Regions from separate parts of the Streptomyces sp. NBC_00996 genome, predicted to be linked through region 2. Evidence: riboswitches for the same ligand, from Rfam matches in the RefSeq annotation. Region 2 holds a riboswitch; each other region holds the start of a gene.

Region 1 (5,531 bases), 2.5 Mb from region 2:
CAAGTTGCTAGGGACACTCGCGATCTCTATCAGTATCTGAAAACTCACTCCTTGTGATCACTCGTGCACGTTGAGCAAGATTCCAGCAGTGTCAGGGGGACGATTCCTGGCCAGTCGACGGCAAACGACGGGGTAGGCGATGCGCGAGTCGGTACAGGCAGAGGTCATGATGAACTTCCTCGTGTCGGAGGAGTTGTCCTTCCGTATTCCGGTGGAGCTCCGATACGAGACCTGTGATCCGTACGCGGTGCGGCTGACCTTCCATTTGCCCGGAGACGCTCCTGTGACCTGGGCATTCGGGCGGGAGTTGCTGGTCGACGGCGTGGGCCGGCCATGCGGTGACGGCGATGTGCACATCGCGCCCGCAGACCCGGAGGCGTTCGGCGAGGTGCTGATCCGGCTTCAGGTGGGCGGCGACCACGCGCTGTTCCGGTCCGGCGCGGCGCCGCTCGTGGCATTTCTCGACCGTACGGACAAGCTGGTGCCGCTGGGGCAGGAGCGTTCCCTGGCCGACTTCGACACGCACCTCGACGAGGCGCTGGACCGTATTCTGGCGGAGGAGCAGAGCGCGGGCTGACGCACCGCCACCCTCCCAGTGGAGTAACGCTTCCTCACAAGGGGCGCGGCGCCGGATGCTCTCAGCGCTTGCGGCGACGGCCCTTCCCACTGCGTACCGGCGTCCTGGCTCCCGCGGGCTCCACAGGTCCGGCCTCGGTGTCCGTGCGGTCCGCGGATACCACCAGCGCGGCCAGCGCCGTGGTCACCGGCACCGAGGCGACCAGGCCGATCGAGCCGATCAGGGTGCGCACGATCTCCTCGGCGACCAGCTCGCTGTTGGCGACCGCGCCCACGCTGCTCTGCGCGATCGAGAAGAGCAGCAGCAGCGGCAGCGCGGCGCCCGCGTACGCCAGGACAAGGGTGTTGACGACCGATGCGATGTGGTCGCGGCCGATGCGGATGCCCGCGCGGTACAGGCCACGCCAGCCCATCGTCGGATTCGCCTCGTGCAGCTCCCAGACCGCGGACGTCTGCGTCACCGTCACATCGTCGAGCACACCGAGCGAACCGATGATGACACCCGCCAGCAGCAGACCGCTCATGTCGATGGACGGATACAAGCCGTGGATCAGGCCGGTGTTGTCGTCGGTGTTTCCGGTCAGCGCCGCCCAGCCGATGAAGACGGAGCCGAGCACGCCGATCAGTACCAGCGAGAGCAGTGTGCCGATGACGGCCACCGACGTGCGGGCCGAGAGGCCGTGGCACATGTAGAGCGCGATCAGCATGATGGCGCTGGCCCCGACGACCGCCACGATCAGCGGGTCCGAGCCGTGCAGGATCGCCGGCAGGATGAAGAAATTCAGGATCAGGAAGCTGATGGCCAGCGCGATGAGCGCCATGACGCCGCGCATCCGGCCCACCACCACGACGACCAGCGCGAAGATCCCCGCGAGCAGCGCCAGGGGGAACTTCCGGTTCACGTCGGTGACCGAGTACTGCAAGTCCTTGGGCGCGGAGGGCTCGTACGCGACCACGACCTTCTCGCCCTGGTGCAACTGCCGTGACTGGTCCGGCTGGACGATCTCGGTGAACGTACGGCCCTTGTCCTTGCCGGTGTCGATCCGAATCGTCGCCTTCTTGCAGTCACCCGTCGCCTGCTGCTGCGCGGAGGAGCCCTCAGCGGTGGACGTGTCACCGGTCGGGGTCTCCCCCGAGGCGTTCACGGACTTGCAGTCCACCTTGTCGACCTTGGCGACCGTCGCCTGCTGGGTCTGCCGGTCGAAGCCGACGCCGGTGCGCTCGTGGGACGGTGCGCCGCCGGGCCAGAGCACCACGAGCCCCACGACGACCGCCGTCGCGAAGGGGATCAGTACCGCGGCGATGACCTTGCGCAGGTGCTTGGAGACGGGCGTTGCAGGGCCGTGGCTGTGACTGTGCGAGTGGCCGTGCGCGCCGCCAGGACCGTGGCTGTCGCCGGGGCTCGGGCCATGGCCGCCACCGCCCGGTCCATGTCCGCGGCCGTCGCCGGAACCGTGTCCATGGCCGTCACCGGAGCCGGACCCGCGAGGCGGATCGGACGGTGGGAACGGAGGCTGCTGCATTGTGGTCACCGCCCGATCATCGCAAGAACGAAGGGGGCCCTCTGTTCAGCGCGCCAGATATGACGCTAGCGTGGAGGCACCTTTGCACACGCGGGAGCTCGGAGCACCGGGCTGAGAGGGCGCTGACCTTCGTCTCGGCGATGTTTCACATGAAACATCGACAGACGGAAGCCGCTGCGTCGACCGCCGAACCTGTTACCGGGTAATGCCGGCGTAGGGAGTAGGTCTCATGACCAACAAGGACGTACGCACGCCTGCCTCCAGCCAGACGGATGGGGCGCTTGCTCCGGCCGAGAACGGTGGGGCATCCGCCCCGGCCGAGAACGGCGAGGCCGGGAAGTCCATTGGCTGGCACAAGGCGTATGTCGGCGGCTCACGCCCTGATCTACGAGTGCCGGTCCGCCAGGTGCACCTCACAAACGGGCAGTCCGTCACGCTGTACGACACCTCCGGCCCGTACACCGATCCGACCGTCGACACCGACGTACGCAGGGGTCTGACGCCGCTGCGCGAGAACTGGATCATCGCCCGCGGCGACACCGAGGAGTACGCGGGCCGTCCGGTCCGCCCCGAGGACGACGGGGTCAAGCACACGTCGCCGCGCGGGGGGCTGCGCAACCTCGACGCGGTCTTCCCGGGGCGGCCGCGCCAGCCGCGCCGGGGCCGCCCCGGACAGGCGGTGACGCAACTTGCGTACGCCCGCCACGGTGAGATCACGCCCGAGATGGAGTTCGTGGCGGTCCGCGAGAACATCGACCCCGAGGTCGTACGCGAGGAGATCGCCGCGGGTCGCGCGGTGCTGCCCGCGAACGTCAACCACCCGGAGATCGAGCCGATGATCATCGGCAAGCGGTTCCTGGTGAAGGTCAACGCCAACATCGGCAACTCGGCCGTGACGTCCTCCATCGAGGAGGAGGTCGAGAAGATGACCTGGGCGACCCGCTGGGGCGCCGACACGGTCATGGACCTGTCCACCGGCCGCAACATCCACACCACCCGCGAGTGGGTGCTGCGCAACTCCCCCGTCCCCATCGGCACGGTGCCGCTCTATCAGGCGCTGGAGAAGGTCGACGGCCGCGCCGAGGAACTGACCTGGGAGATCTACAAGGACACGGTCATCGAGCAGGCTGAGCAGGGCGTGGACTACATGACGGTCCACGCGGGCGTGCGCCTGCCGTATGTGCCCCTCACCGCGAACCGCAAGACAGGCATCGTCTCGCGCGGCGGCTCGATCATGGCGGCCTGGTGCCTGGCGCACCACAAGGAGTCGTTCCTGTACGAGAACTTCGAGGAGCTCTGCGAGATCCTCGCGGCGTACGACGTCACGTACTCACTCGGCGACGGCCTGCGGCCCGGCTCCATCGCGGACGCCAACGACGCTGCGCAGTTCGCGGAGTTGAGGACGCTCGGGGAACTCAACACGATCGCCAAGCGTTTCAACGTACAGACCATGATCGAAGGGCCGGGACATGTCCCGATGCACAAGATCAAGGAGAACATCGACCTTCAGCAGGAGATCTGTGATGAAGCTCCGTTCTATACGCTCGGCCCGCTGACGACGGACGTCGCGCCGGCGTACGACCACATCACCTCCGGCATCGGTGCCGCGATGATCGCCTGGTGGGGCACGGCCATGCTCTGCTATGTCACGCCCAAGGAGCACTTGGGCCTGCCCAACCGTGACGACGTCAAGACCGGCGTCATCACCTACAAGATCGCCGCCCACGCAGCCGACCTCGCCAAGGGGCACCCCGGTGCGCAGGAATGGGATGACGCGCTGTCCGACGCCCGCTTCGAGTTCCGGTGGGAGGACCAGTTCAATCTGGCCCTCGACCCGGACACGGCACGGGAGTTCCACGACGAGACACTGCCGGCCGAACCCGCCAAGACGGCCCACTTCTGCTCCATGTGCGGGCCGAAGTTCTGCTCGATGAAGATTAGCCAAAGCATCACAGAGCAGTTCGGTGGTACAGCGGCTGCCGGGGCGTCTGCGGAGGAGGTCGCTGAGGGGATGCTCCAGAAGTCGAAGGAGTTCGCCGCGAGCGGTAACAGGGTCTACCTGCCGCTGGCGGACTGACTGCTGCAACGGCGGTGTTCCCTGGGGCAGTCGACCAAGGAGCGCCGCCGTAGTTCACTGTCGCTGGGCATTCCTGAGCCGCTCGACCTGCTTGTTGATCAAATCGGCGGGGAAGAAGGCGGGACTGCCACCCACCTTCATCGTGTCGAACGATGCGATGGTGGTACCGACTCGAACAACGAAGTATCGATCGATCCGGGGGACTGTCCTGTCTGGCCCGCCCTTCTTTGCCGGAGGGAGAGTGGCAGGGGTAGTCATGCGGAAGCGCACCGCTTCGTCGCCGATGTCCAGTGACTTCTCGGCAGTTATCTCCGCCTGGTACTTCCCGGTATAGCCCACCCCGGAGAAGGACTTGCATGTCTTGAGCCCGTTACGTACCTGTTTGAAGGCCTGTTGAGCCCCCGTGCCTTCGTAGGCCGCAAGTGTGGAGCCCCCTGGATAGATGTCGCCGTTCCAGTTGAAGATCTGGAGCACAACGGCAGACCTGGCCACACCGCTCGTGGAGTCAAACACCTTCTGACAGACAGGATCTGAGACAGGAGGGAACGACTCTTGTTCGCTCTTCGGGTGGGGCACCTGTATCGCTGTCCCGCCTTCATCGGCCTGAGGAACTTCTCCCTCTTGGAAGACAAGGGACTTCAACTGTTCCGTGGTCAGGGGACGTGCGGCGACTTCAGCCGAAGCTGATTCCCTTGCTGTCTCCTTTGAGGAGTGCGCCCCTTGATCCGTTCCGCAACTACAGATGGCTGGTGCGGCGGCGACCAGCATTGCGCTGGTCAGCTTCGGCCGCGATGAACCGGCGAGCATCTTCGCCCAGGGAGTGTGATCAGGGACGCAGACGCTACCGCGCCACCCAGCGCTTCGGCAGACGGTTTCAGGGTCCGACGTGCCGCTTCGCACCCAGGGTCGGCTCCGATCGGATGCGGGGTCTGCTCTTATCGGCCCATCTCAGGGGTGTGGTTGCCTTCGATGAAGATCTCGCAGGACATCCGCCGCGAGCACGGCGGTTCGCAGGTGGAGATCGAGGAGGACATGGCGCAGAAGTCCAAGGAGTTCGCGGCAGCGGGCAACCGGGTTTCTCTGCCGTTGGCGGACTGAGGCGCGCACGAGTGCGTGGTGTTCGGAGCCGTCCGAGGCTCGTGTATGTGCATCGGGCGGCTCCGGGACCGGGTTCTGTCGGCAGACTGGGCGCATGACAGCGACATCCATGAGCAAGGGCGCCAACCTTCCCGTGGCCGCCGAGGCTGTTGAGGTCGTGCTCGGCTGGGCCGGGGGGCCCGGTGCGCCGGACGCCGATGCCTCGGCGCTGCTGCTCGGTGCGGGTGGACGGGTGCGGGACGACGGGGACTTCGTCT
Region 2 (5,531 bases):
CCCCTCGGACATTTATCGGACGGCGGAGCGGGACGGTTGCTCCGCACGACCACCGGATGACTATGCGTGACGAAGCCGCTTCGCGAACTCTGCCGCCGCCGCGCCCGGGTCGTCCGCCTCGGTGATCGCCCGTACGACGACGACACGCCGGGCACCCGCCTCCAGCACCTCGTCGAGGCTGCCGAGGTCGATACCGCCGATGGCGAACCAAGGACGGTCGGTGCCCAGCGAGGCCGTGTATCGGACCAGGTCGAGCCCGGGTGCGTGGCGGCCCGGCTTGGTGGGGGTGGGCCAGCAGGGGCCGGTGCAGAAGTAGTCAACGCCCTCCTGGACGGCGGCGGCCGCGGCCTCGGACTCGGCGTGGGTGGAGCGGCCGATCAGGACGTCGTCGCCGAGGACGGCGCGGGCCGCGGGGACCGGGAGGTCGCCCTGGCCCAGATGCAGTACGTCGGCGTCGATCGCGTGGGCGACGTCCGCCCGGTCGTTGACCGCGAGGAGCCTGCCGTGGCGTGCACAGGCGTCCGCGAAGACCTGGAGGTGTTCCAGCTCCTCGGCCGCCTCCATGCCCTTGTCGCGCAGCTGCACGATGTCGACCCCGCCCTCCAGGACGGCGTCCAGGAACTCGGCGAGGTCGCCCTGGCGCTTGCGGGCGTCCGTGCACAGGTAGACACGGGCGTCGGCGAGCTGGGCGCGTGCGGTGGTGGCGGCGTTCTCGGGCATGCGTGTATTCCCCGTTGTCGGTGCGTACGGACCACGGCGGCCGCGTGGCCTTTCGGCGCGTACGGACCACGGTGGTCCGGTGGCTTTTCGGCCGGTGACCGCCGTGGTCCGTACGCCGGACGGTTGTCAGGTCAGACGGCGAGCGCCTGGGCGCGGCGCTTCACCTCCGTGCCGCGATTCTCGCTGAGAGCCTGCGCGGGTGTGCCGGGCAGGGTCGGGTCGGGGGTGAAGAGCCACTCGAGCATCTCTTCGTCGGTGAAGCCGTCGTCCCGCAGGAGCGTCAGGGTGCCGGACAGGCCCTTGACGACCTTGTCCCCGTCGATGAAGGCGGCGGGGACGTGCAGCGCGCGGTTCTCACCACGGCGTACGGCGATCAGCTGGCCCTCCTTGACCAACTGCCGGACGCGGGTCACCTCGACGCCGAGCTGTTCGGCGATGTCGGGGAGGGTGAGCCAGGCGGGGACGAGAGCATCGATCTTTGCGTCAATCTCGGTCACGGGACAAGCCTGCCATCCCGGACTGACACTCGGTACCCGAGTCCCGCCCGGGCCGGGGTCCCGCGCTCCTGCGATCGGGTGGGTTTCGGCCGCTCGGCACTGCCGGAAACACCGCCGGAATCCGCGGTCGGGGCGTCCCGCCGTCCAGCGATCGCGCCGAAACGATCTCCGGCTCCGCCGAATCGGGGGTTCCTCCGGCGGCTGAAGAGGTGTCGGCTACGCCGCCGTCGCCGCCTTCAGCGGTTTCGACGGGTCCACCAGAAGTTCCGGGTTCATCGGGGTGCCCGCCTCGATGAGCCGGCGGCCCTGGGCCAGATCCCTCGGTCGGCCCACCGCCAGGAGGGCGACCAGGCGGGTGTCGCGGAGCCAGCAGACCGTCCAGGCGGGCGCGGAGGGGTCACCGCGCCAGAGGGTCGTGTCGGCGGGGGCGTGGTGGCCCACGTACTGGACGAAACGGCCGAACTGCTCGGACCAGAAGTACGGGACGGGGTCGTACGCGGCGGGAGCCTCGCCGATGATGTTCGCGGCGACCGTGCGCGGACCCTGGAGGGCGTTGTCCCAGTGGTGGACCAGCAGGCGGTTCTCATACCTTCCCGACGGGAAGGAGGCGCAGTCACCGACCGCGTAGACGTCCGGTACGGAGGTGCGCAGGTGGTCGTCGGCCACCACCTCGCGGTGGGCGCCGAGCGCGATGCCGGAGCCGGCCAGCCAGGCGGTCGCGGGGCGCGCGCCGATGCCGACGACCACGGCGCCCGCGGGAACGCGGGAACCGTCGTCCAGCACCACCACGCCGGGCTCGATGCGCTCCACGCGCGCGTGCGTACGCAGCGACGCCCCGCTGCTCGCGTACCAGGCCGCCATCGGCGCCGCCACCTCGGCGGGCAGCGCGCCGGCGAGCGGCCGGTCGGCGGCCTCGACGACCGTCACCGCGCACCCCGCCTCGCGCGCCGCCGTGGCGAACTCGGCGCCGATCCAGCCGGCCCCGACGACCACGATGTCGTGCTGCTGCGCGAGGACGGGACGCAGCCGCTCGGCGTCGTCCAGGGTGCGCAGCAGATGGACCCCGGGCACTCCCTCCGCGCCCGGCAGCTGAATCGGTTCCGCGCCGGTCGCGACGACCAGGACGTCGTAGGGCACGGGCCCGGTGGCAGTGTCCAGCTCATGGTCCTCGGGGCGCAGGCCGAGCGCCTCGCGTCCGAGCTGCAGTTCGATGTCCAGTGCCTCGAAGTCGACATCGAAGGCGGAGCCCTCGGCCTTGCCGAGCAGGACGGCCTTGGACAGCGGTGGCCGGTCGTACGGCTGATGGGGCTCCGCGCCGATCAGCGTCACACTGCCGGTGAAGCCCTGTTCGCGCAGGGCGACCGCGGTCTGCACACCGGCCATGCCCGCGCCCACGACGACGACTCGCCGTGCCGTACGCCCTTGCGCCTGCGTCTGCTCGCTCACCTGATCACCATAGACAATTGACAATTTGTCAGTCAGGGGACGTGCTCAGTGACCTGTTGCACAGTGCACGTCCACTCCTCCCACGCTCACTCGTCCACTTCTTCCACCACGCTCGTCCCGCTGCCCGTCTGCGACTCCCATTCCCAGGTCTCCTCCAGGCGTACCCGCCCGTCGGGCAGCTCGACCACGCGGGACACGCAGTGCCCCGACGAGGTGCCGCCGTCGCGCTTCAGCTGCACATACCGGAAGTCGAGGCGGTCCCTCTCACGGGTACCCACGAGATGCCCGCGTACGACATCGCCACCCGCGTACTCGGCCCAGATCTCGCCGTCCTTCTCGTGGTACGTGAACCGGGTGCGGGTACCCACCTGACCTGGCGCCTGGTCGGCGACCGGGGCGAGGACGAGGCCGTCGAGCGAGCGGGGCATGGGCGGAGGCTCCCTTACTGAGACAGGTGGCGGCGGGCTAGGGTGGCCAACGTAAAGCACTCGCGGGAGCCCGGACGCACCGGGCTGAGAGGGAGGCTGGGACGGCCTCCGACCGTACGAACCTGATCCGGGTCATGCCGGCGAAGGGAGGGGCTGGACGCCCATGTCGCCTACGCGTACGTCAGACGTCCTCGTCATCGGGGGCGGAATCATCGGGCTGGTGACGGCCTGGCGGGCCGCGCAACGCGGGTTCACGACCGCCGTGGTGGATCCCGAACCGGGCGGCGGAGCGGCCCAGGTCGCGGCCGGGATGCTCGCCGCCGTCACCGAACTGCACTACGGCGAGCAGACCCTGCTGGGCCTCAACCTCGCCTCAGCGCGCCGCTATCCGGACTTCGCCGCCGAGCTCGCCGAGGCGACGGGCCAGGACCTCGGCTACCGCCAGTGCGGCACGCTGGCCGTCGCGCTGGACGCCGACGACCGCGCGCATCTGCGGGAACTGCACACCCTGCAACGGCAGTCGGGGCTCGACTCGGAGTGGCTGAGCGGGCGCGAGTGCCGCCGTCTGGAGCCGATGCTCGCACCCGGCGTACGCGGTGGTCTGAGGGTCGACGGCGACCATCAGATCGATCCGCGCCGGCTCGCCAAGGCCCTGGTCACTGCGTGCGAGCGGGCCGGGGTGGTGTTCCACCGGACCTGGGCGGAGCGGCTGAGCGTCGTAGGGGGCCGGGCCGCCGGAGTCGTCACCACGGACGGCACCGAGCCGGCCGCCGGTCAGGTCGTGCTCGCCGGAGGCAGCCTCAGCGGTCGTCTGGCGGGCGTCCCCGACGACGTACTGCCGCCCGTGCGGCCGGTGAAGGGGCAGGTACTGCGGCTGACCGTGCCGAACCGGTACGCGCCCTTCCTGAGCCGAACCGTCCGCGCCGTCGTGCGCGGAAGCCAGGTCTATCTGGTGCCGCGCGAGAACGGCGAGCTCGTCGTGGGCGCGACCAGCGAGGAGCTGGGCTGGGACACGACGGTGACCGCGGGCGGCGTGTACGAGCTGCTGCGCGACGCCCATGAGCTGGTGCCGGGGATCACCGAGCTGCCGCTCACGGAGACCCGGGCGGGGCTGCGCCCCGGCTCCCCCGACAACGCTCCGCTCCTCGGACCGACCGTGCTGGACGGCCTCCTCCTCGCCACCGGGCACTACCGCAACGGTGTGCTCCTCACGCCCGTCACCGGTGACGCGATGGCGCACGTCCTGACCACCGGTGAACTCCCCGACGTGGCCCGCCCCTTCACCCCCCGGCGCTTCGGCGCCGCCGCCCTCACGGAGCAGCCCGCATGAACATCTTCGTCAACGGAGAGCGGCAGCGGATCGCCACGGGGACCGCTCTCGACACGCTCGTCGCAACCCTCACCGCCGCTCCGTCCGGCGTGGCCGCCGCGCTCAACGAAACCGTCGTCCCGCGCGCGCAGTGGTCGTCCACCGCCCTGTCCGAGGGAGACCGCGTCGAAGTCCTCACCGCCGTGCAGGGAGGCTGACCCATGGCCGACGATCCGTTTGTCCTCGCTGGTACGTCCTTCTCGTCCCGGCTGATCATGGGCACGGGCGGTGCGCCCAGCCTCGATGTGCTGGAGCGCGCGCTGGTGGCCTCCGGAACGGAGCTGACGACGGTCGCGATGCGGCGCGTGGACGCGTCCGTGCACGGCTCGGTTCTGTCCGTGCTCGACAAGCTCGGCATCCGCGTGCTGCCGAACACGGCGGGCTGTTTCACCGCGGGCGAGGCCGTGCTGACCGCTCGTCTCGCGCGTGAAGCCCTGGGCACGGACCTGGTCAAGCTCGAGGTCATCGCCGACGAGCGCACGCTGCTGCCCGACCCGATCGAGCTGCTCGACGCCGCGGAGACGCTCGTCGACGAGGGGTTCATCGTGTTGCCGTACACGAACGACGATCCCGTCCTGGCGCGGAAGCTGGAGGACGTGGGCTGCGCCGCGATCATGCCGCTCGGCTCGCCCATCGGGTCCGGGCTGGGGATCCGGAACCCACACAACTTCCAGTTGATCGTGGAGCACGCGCGCGTGCCGGTGATTCTGGACGCGGGGGCCGGCACGGCGTCCGATGCGGCGCTCGCGATGGAGCTGGGGTGTGCGGGTGTGATGCTTGCCTCGGCGGTGACGCGGGCGCAGGAGCCTGTCCTGATGGCGGAGGCCATGAAGCACGCGGTGGACGCGGGGCGGCTCGCCCGCCGTGCGGGGCGGATTCCTCGGCGGCACTTCGCCGAGGCGTCGTCTCCTGCGGAGGGCCTGGCCAGCTTGGATCCGGAGAGGCCCGCCTTCTGAGTGCCCGCCGCGTCGGGTACTCCTCCCACCCACGCACCCTCGTTTCCCGTCGGCTGGGAAGTGCGGGTCTCCCGCGGGGCGATCTCGCCCTTGGTCGTCTGCGGCCGAGTCCGCG
Region 3 (5,531 bases), 4.9 Mb from region 2:
CGTGCTTGTCCTGCGTGACGTCCACCTGTTGGGCGACCGGCTGCGACAGCGGCTGATGAACCTGCTGGCGCACCTGGACGGCACCGCCACCGGGCAACTGGTCATGACCAGCCAGCCGACGATGGTCGGCAGCGATGACCTGCTCGACCAGCTCTGCGGCGCCTTGGTGGAGGTTCCGCCGCTGCGCCATCGCCCTGGGGACCTCGAATACCTGGCGCGGTATTTCCTGCGCAAGTACCGGCCGAGCGGTGAGAGCGAGTTCTCCCCGGATGCACTGACCATGCTGCAGCGATGCCCTTGGCCGGAGAACGTCCGCCAGCTCGAGTCGGTGATCCGCGGACTTGCGCGGCGGTATTCCGGCCGGATGATCCATGCGGAGGACCTCCCGCCGGAATGCCGGGTGTCCTCGCACAAGGTCCTGACCACCATCGAGGCGCTGGAACGCGACGCCATTCTGCGTGGGTTGATGGACCGCAACTCCAACGTCCAGCGCACCGCGCAGGACCTCGGGATTTCCCGCGCAACGATGTACCGCAAGATGCGCCGTTACGGGATCGTCCCGTCGAGCCTGACCTGACGGGCCGCCCTGGCGTGCGGCGATGCTCGGTGCCGCTGCCGGGGCGGGCACACCGCATGTACCTGGACGGTGGCCTCGGCCATGGGGGAGTGTCTGATCAACGGCCCTGTCTCACATTCGGTGGCGACGGAGAGTCGTGAGGGTCGTTGACAGTCGGCCGGTCGTAGACCGCGAACGCCTCACGTACGCGCCAGGTCCGGTCCTGCTCCTGGACGCGCTCCAGGAAGCGCAGCAGATCCAGGCGGGTAAGCGGACGTGGATCGTTCACATGTTCGAGACTAGGCCTGTTCGACCTGGTCAGCGCCGCGGGGTCTGATCGTCGCCGTATCCCATACGTAGTGCCGGCTGAAGGTGACGAGGGCCCGCCATTCCGGCTCGTAGAACCGCGGCTGCACCCACGCGACGGACCGGCCGCCCGGCCCGTTGAAGTGGGCCCGCAGTCCGCCCTCGTACCAGCGGCCGCCCACGCACACCTCGACTGTGCGGTGTGGCCAGTAGGAGACCGGCCTGCCGTGGAAGCAGTCGAGCATGTCGTGGCCCGCGATCACCGCGTCGCCGTTCTGTGGCTCGGCCTCGACGGTCGCGGGAACGTGTCGTTCGGTGTACAGCAGGCCCATGCGGTCGGGGTCCCATACGACCCAGGCCATGCGGATGGTGGGCCGGGGCCAGTCGACGATGACGAGCAGGGCGCGACTGCCGTCCGGCCGGTCGCGGTACTCCAGCACCTGGGCCTTCTGCCGTCGGCCTGCCCGCCGGAGCGTGAGCGTGAGTCCCGTACGGGCGAATTCGGTGTCTCGCCAGTCCGGCACCTCATCCGGCACCGGGAGGGCGACCTCTTCCGCATCACGCCATTCGCTCATGCGTTCGAATGTAGCGGGACGCGTGAGGCGGCACGAGACCCCGTACGGGTGATGGTGCGACGGGCCCTCGCCTCCACCGCGAGACGCGGGGGCCTGTACCCGCCCGACTAGTCCGCCGGGTCCTCCTCTGCCCGCCGTACAGCCCTCTTCACGGATTGCTCGACCTCGTGGCGGTCCTGCTCGGCCGCCTGGGCGTACTTGGTGATGGCCGCCTGTGCCACCTCGGACGCTTCGCGCCATCGGTGCCACTGCGCCTCGTACTCCTCGCCGGTGAGGCCCGCGAGCTTCGCGCGTTCCTCTTCGGCGCAATGTTCCAGCTTGATGAGTTCATCGGGAATGTCCGCCACGATCCGGATCCTAAGCTCATGTGCTCAGCGCGCCGACCTTGCGACGTGCCGATGGCGCGGTGGAGCCCGCGGCGGGCCGGCCGCTCTCGATACGAAGATCACGAACTGTTCGCGATCTTCGAAGGGGTGCGGCTTGCCGTCCACCGCCGTGCCGCGACGGGCACCGCGTGTGCCGGCGGCCGTCTCGCACCCTCCTGGCTTCATCGGGGCTCTAACCCGCGCGTATGCCGTCACGAGGCGGGATGGGTCGGGCCGTCTGTGGGCCGCCGGAGGAAAGCCGAGGACGACCGGGTACGACCGATGACGATCACCGCACGTCTCGGGCCCCAGGTCACCCAAATCGATCTGCGACACTGGTACGGCCATGCCTAAGCCCGGAGAACTCACTTTCGTCGCCCCGCGCGGAGCCCAGAAGCCGCCGCGGCACCTTGCCGATCTCACGCCCGCCGAGCGCAAAGAGGCGGTTGCCGCGATCGGTGAGAAGCCGTTTCGTGCCAAGCAGCTCTCGCAGCACTACTTCGCGCGGTACGCGCACGACCCCGCGGAGTGGACGGACATCCCGGCTGCCTCGCGCGGCAAGCTCCAGGAGGCGTTGCTCCCCGAGCTGATGACGGTCGTGCGGCATCTGTCCACCGATCAGGACACCACCCGCAAGACCCTGTGGCGGCTCTTCGACGGCACGCTGGTCGAATCCGTGCTGATGCGCTACCCGGACCGGGTGACCATGTGCATCAGCTCGCAGGCCGGCTGCGGGATGAACTGTCCGTTCTGCGCCACCGGGCAGGCCGGTCTCGACCGGAACCTGTCGACCGGTGAGATCGTGCACCAGATCGTGGACGGGATGCGCGCCCTCAGGGACGGCGAGATCCCGGGCGGTCCGGCGCGGCTGAGCAACATCGTCTTCATGGGCATGGGCGAGCCGCTCGCCAACTACAAGCGAGTGGTCGGGGCGATCCGGGCGCTCACCGACCCCGAGCCCGACGGGCTCGGGCTGTCGCAGCGCGGAATCACCGTGTCCACCGTGGGGCTCGTCCCCGCGATCCACCGGTTCTCCGACGAGGGCTTCAAGTGCCGCCTCGCCATCTCGCTGCACGCGCCGGACGACGAACTGCGCGACACCCTCGTACCGGTCAATACGCGGTGGAAGGTGCGGGAAGTTCTCGACGCCGGCTGGGAGTACGCGGCCAGGTCCGGACGTCGGCTGTCCATCGAGTACGCCCTCATCCGGGACATCAACGACCAGGCGTGGCGCGGTGACCGGCTCGGGCGGCTGCTCAAGGGCAAGCCGGTGCACGTCAATCTCATCCCGTTGAACCCGACCCCCGGCTCGAAGTGGACCGCCTCGCGGCCCGAGGACGAGAAGGCGTTCGTGGAGGCGATCGCGGCCCACGGGGTGCCGGTGACCATCCGGGACACCCGGGGCCAGGAGATCGACGGGGCGTGCGGTCAGCTCGCTGCCACCGAGCGGTAACCTGTCCTGCGTACGTACATCTTCATATTCCGACAGGGGAGCGCCACAGCGCTGAGAGTGCGGGAGAGACCGCAGACCCTCTGAACCTTGCCCAGGTCATTCTGGGTAGGAAGTTCGGTCACCACTCAAGCTGTTGCGCCCTGCCCGGGAACTGTCAGAGGTTCCGGGCAGGGCCGCGTCTCTTCCTGGTCAGCCAGGAGGAAATCAGTGAGCAACACCAAGAAGTTCGCGTCCGTGGCCGTCGGCCTGGGCCTGGTCACGCTGCCCGTGCTGACGGCGTGCGGGTCCACCGACAGCGGTGGCTCCGCGGACTCCAAGGCCGTGACGCTCGTCAGCCACGACTCGTGGGCCGTGTCCAAGAGCGTGCTGAAGGACTTCGAGAAGCAGTCCGGGTACAAGGTCAAGGTCCTGAAGGACGGCGACGCCGGGCAGGCCGTCAACAAGGCGATCCTCACCAAGGACAACCCCCAGGGCGACGTCTTCTTCGGCGTCGACAACACCCTGCTGTCCCGCGCGCTCGACAACGGGCTCTTCCAGTCGTACGAGGCCAAGGGCTCGGACCTGGTCCTCCCGGAGTACCGGGTCGACCAGGGCAAGCACCGGGTCACGCCCATCGACTCCGGCGACATCTGTGTCAACTACGACAAGGCCTACTTCAGCGAGCACAAGCTGACGCCGCCGCAGTCCTTCGACGACCTGATCAAGCCCGAGTACAAGAACCTCCTCGTCACCGAGAACGCCTCCACGTCCTCGCCCGGCCTCGGCTTCCTGCTCGGGACCGCCGCGAAGTACGGCGATGGGGGAGGCTGGCAGGACTACTGGAAGAAGCTCAAGGCCAACGGCGTCAAGGTCGTCGACGGCTGGGAGCAGGCGTACAACGACGAGTTCTCCGGATCCGCCGGCGGCAAGAAGGCCAAGGCCGACCGCCCGCTGGTCGTCTCGTACGCCTCCTCGCCGCCCGCCGAGGTCATCTACGCCGACCCGAAGCCGACGACCGCGCCGACCGGCGTCGCGAACGGCACCTGCTTCCGGCAGGTCGAGTACGCGGGGCTGCTGAGCAACGCGAAGAACACCAAGGGCGGCAAGGCGCTCCTCGACTTCCTGCTCACCAAGGAGTTCCAGGACGACATGCCGCTCAACATGTTCGTCTACCCGGTACGGGAGGCCGCTCAGGTGCCACCGGAGTTCACGAAGTTCGGCCCGCAGGCCAAGGACCCCGAGACCATGACCCCCGCCAAGATCGCCGACAACCGTGACCAGTGGGTCAAGTCGTGGACCTCGCTCGTACTGAAGTAGCTCCGCCGAAGGCCCGGAAGGGGAGTGCGGCGCGGCTGGGGCTCATGGCCCTGCCCGTCGCGTTCTTCGCCGTCTTCTTCGCCTACCCCGTCGCCGCGATCGTGGCCCGCGGTCTGAAGGTCGACGGGGCCTGGCAGTTGGGGCGGATCGGCGATGTGCTCGCGCAGTCGGACATCCGGCACGTGCTGTGGTTCACCACGTGGCAGGCGCTCGCCTCGACAGTGCTCACGCTGCTGATCGCGATCCCCGGCGCGTATGTGTTCGCGCGCTTCGATTTCAGGGGCAAGCAGGTCCTGCGGGCGGTCGTGACCGTGCCCTTCGTGCTGCCCACCGTCGTTGTCGGTACGGCCTTCCTGGCTCTTGTCGGCCGCGGCGGGCTCCTGGACGAGCTGTGGGGCGTACGGCTCGACACCACCGTCTGGGCGATCCTGCTCGCGCATGTCTTCTTCAACTACGCGGTCGTCGTACGGACGGTCGGTGGGCTCTGGTCGCAACTCGACCCGCGCCAGGAGGAGGCCGCGCGGATGCTCGGCGCCTCCCGGTTCGCGGCCTGGCGCAAGGTGACGCTGCCGGCCCTGAGTCCGGCCGTGGCCGCCGCGGCGCTCATGGTCTTCCTCTTCACTTTCACCTCCTTCGGTGTGGTGCAGATCCTCGGCGGGCCCACCTTCTCGACGCTCGAAGTCGAGATCTACCGGCAGACCTCGGAGATCTTCGACTTGGCGACGGCGGCGGTGCTGACGATGATCCAGTTCATGGCCGTGGGCGCGATCCTCGTCGTGCACGCCCGGACCGTACGCCGTCGGGAGACCGCGCTGCGTCTGGTGGCCCCGGAGGCGACCGCGCGCCGGCCGCGCGGGGCCGCGCAATGGGCGCTGCTGGCGGGGGTGCTGGCGAGCATCGTCGTCCTCCTCGTGCTGCCGCTCGGCGTGCTGGTCCAGCGCTCCCTCGACACCCCCGGCGGCTACGGGTTCGCGTACTAC

The links. A riboswitch is a leader RNA that binds a small molecule or an ion and turns the genes downstream of it on or off. The one in region 2 is predicted to bind thiamine pyrophosphate.
Region 1: another riboswitch for thiamine pyrophosphate. It lies ahead of thiC (phosphomethylpyrimidine synthase ThiC); the one in region 2 lies ahead of thiO (glycine oxidase ThiO).
Region 3: another riboswitch for thiamine pyrophosphate. It lies ahead of OG390_RS36745 (thiamine ABC transporter substrate binding subunit); the one in region 2 lies ahead of thiO (glycine oxidase ThiO).

The regions. Positions count from the first base shown of each region.
Region 1 is NZ_CP108723.1:5,434,429-5,439,959, reverse strand. It holds gene OG390_RS25635 (IclR family transcriptional regulator) at 1-40, shown strand, start outside; gene OG390_RS25630 (SsgA family sporulation/cell division regulator) at 140-577, shown strand; gene OG390_RS25625 (YibE/F family protein) at 639-2,108, opposite strand; TPP riboswitch at 2,180-2,336, shown strand; gene thiC (phosphomethylpyrimidine synthase ThiC) at 2,329-4,176, shown strand; gene OG390_RS25615 (hypothetical protein) at 4,231-4,818, opposite strand; partial or broken gene OG390_RS25610 (thiamine biosynthesis protein ThiC) at 5,137-5,274, shown strand; gene OG390_RS25605 (VWA domain-containing protein) at 5,369-5,531, shown strand, end outside.
Region 2 is NZ_CP108723.1:2,923,949-2,929,479, forward strand. It holds gene thiE (thiamine phosphate synthase) at 61-720, opposite strand; gene OG390_RS13800 (Rv2175c family DNA-binding protein) at 852-1,217, opposite strand; gene OG390_RS13805 (NAD(P)/FAD-dependent oxidoreductase) at 1,434-2,663, opposite strand; gene OG390_RS13810 (hypothetical protein) at 2,750-3,091, opposite strand; TPP riboswitch at 3,144-3,257, shown strand; gene thiO (glycine oxidase ThiO) at 3,255-4,421, shown strand; gene thiS (sulfur carrier protein ThiS) at 4,418-4,618, shown strand; gene OG390_RS13825 (thiazole synthase) at 4,622-5,416, shown strand.
Region 3 is NZ_CP108723.1:7,834,853-7,840,383, forward strand. It holds gene OG390_RS36720 (sigma-54-dependent Fis family transcriptional regulator) at 1-577, shown strand, start outside; gene OG390_RS36725 (hypothetical protein) at 675-845, opposite strand; gene OG390_RS36730 (hypothetical protein) at 856-1,437, opposite strand; gene OG390_RS36735 (hypothetical protein) at 1,545-1,784, opposite strand; gene rlmN (23S rRNA (adenine(2503)-C(2))-methyltransferase RlmN) at 2,149-3,255, shown strand; TPP riboswitch at 3,280-3,385, shown strand; gene OG390_RS36745 (thiamine ABC transporter substrate binding subunit) at 3,463-4,551, shown strand; gene OG390_RS36750 (ABC transporter permease) at 4,527-5,531, shown strand, end outside.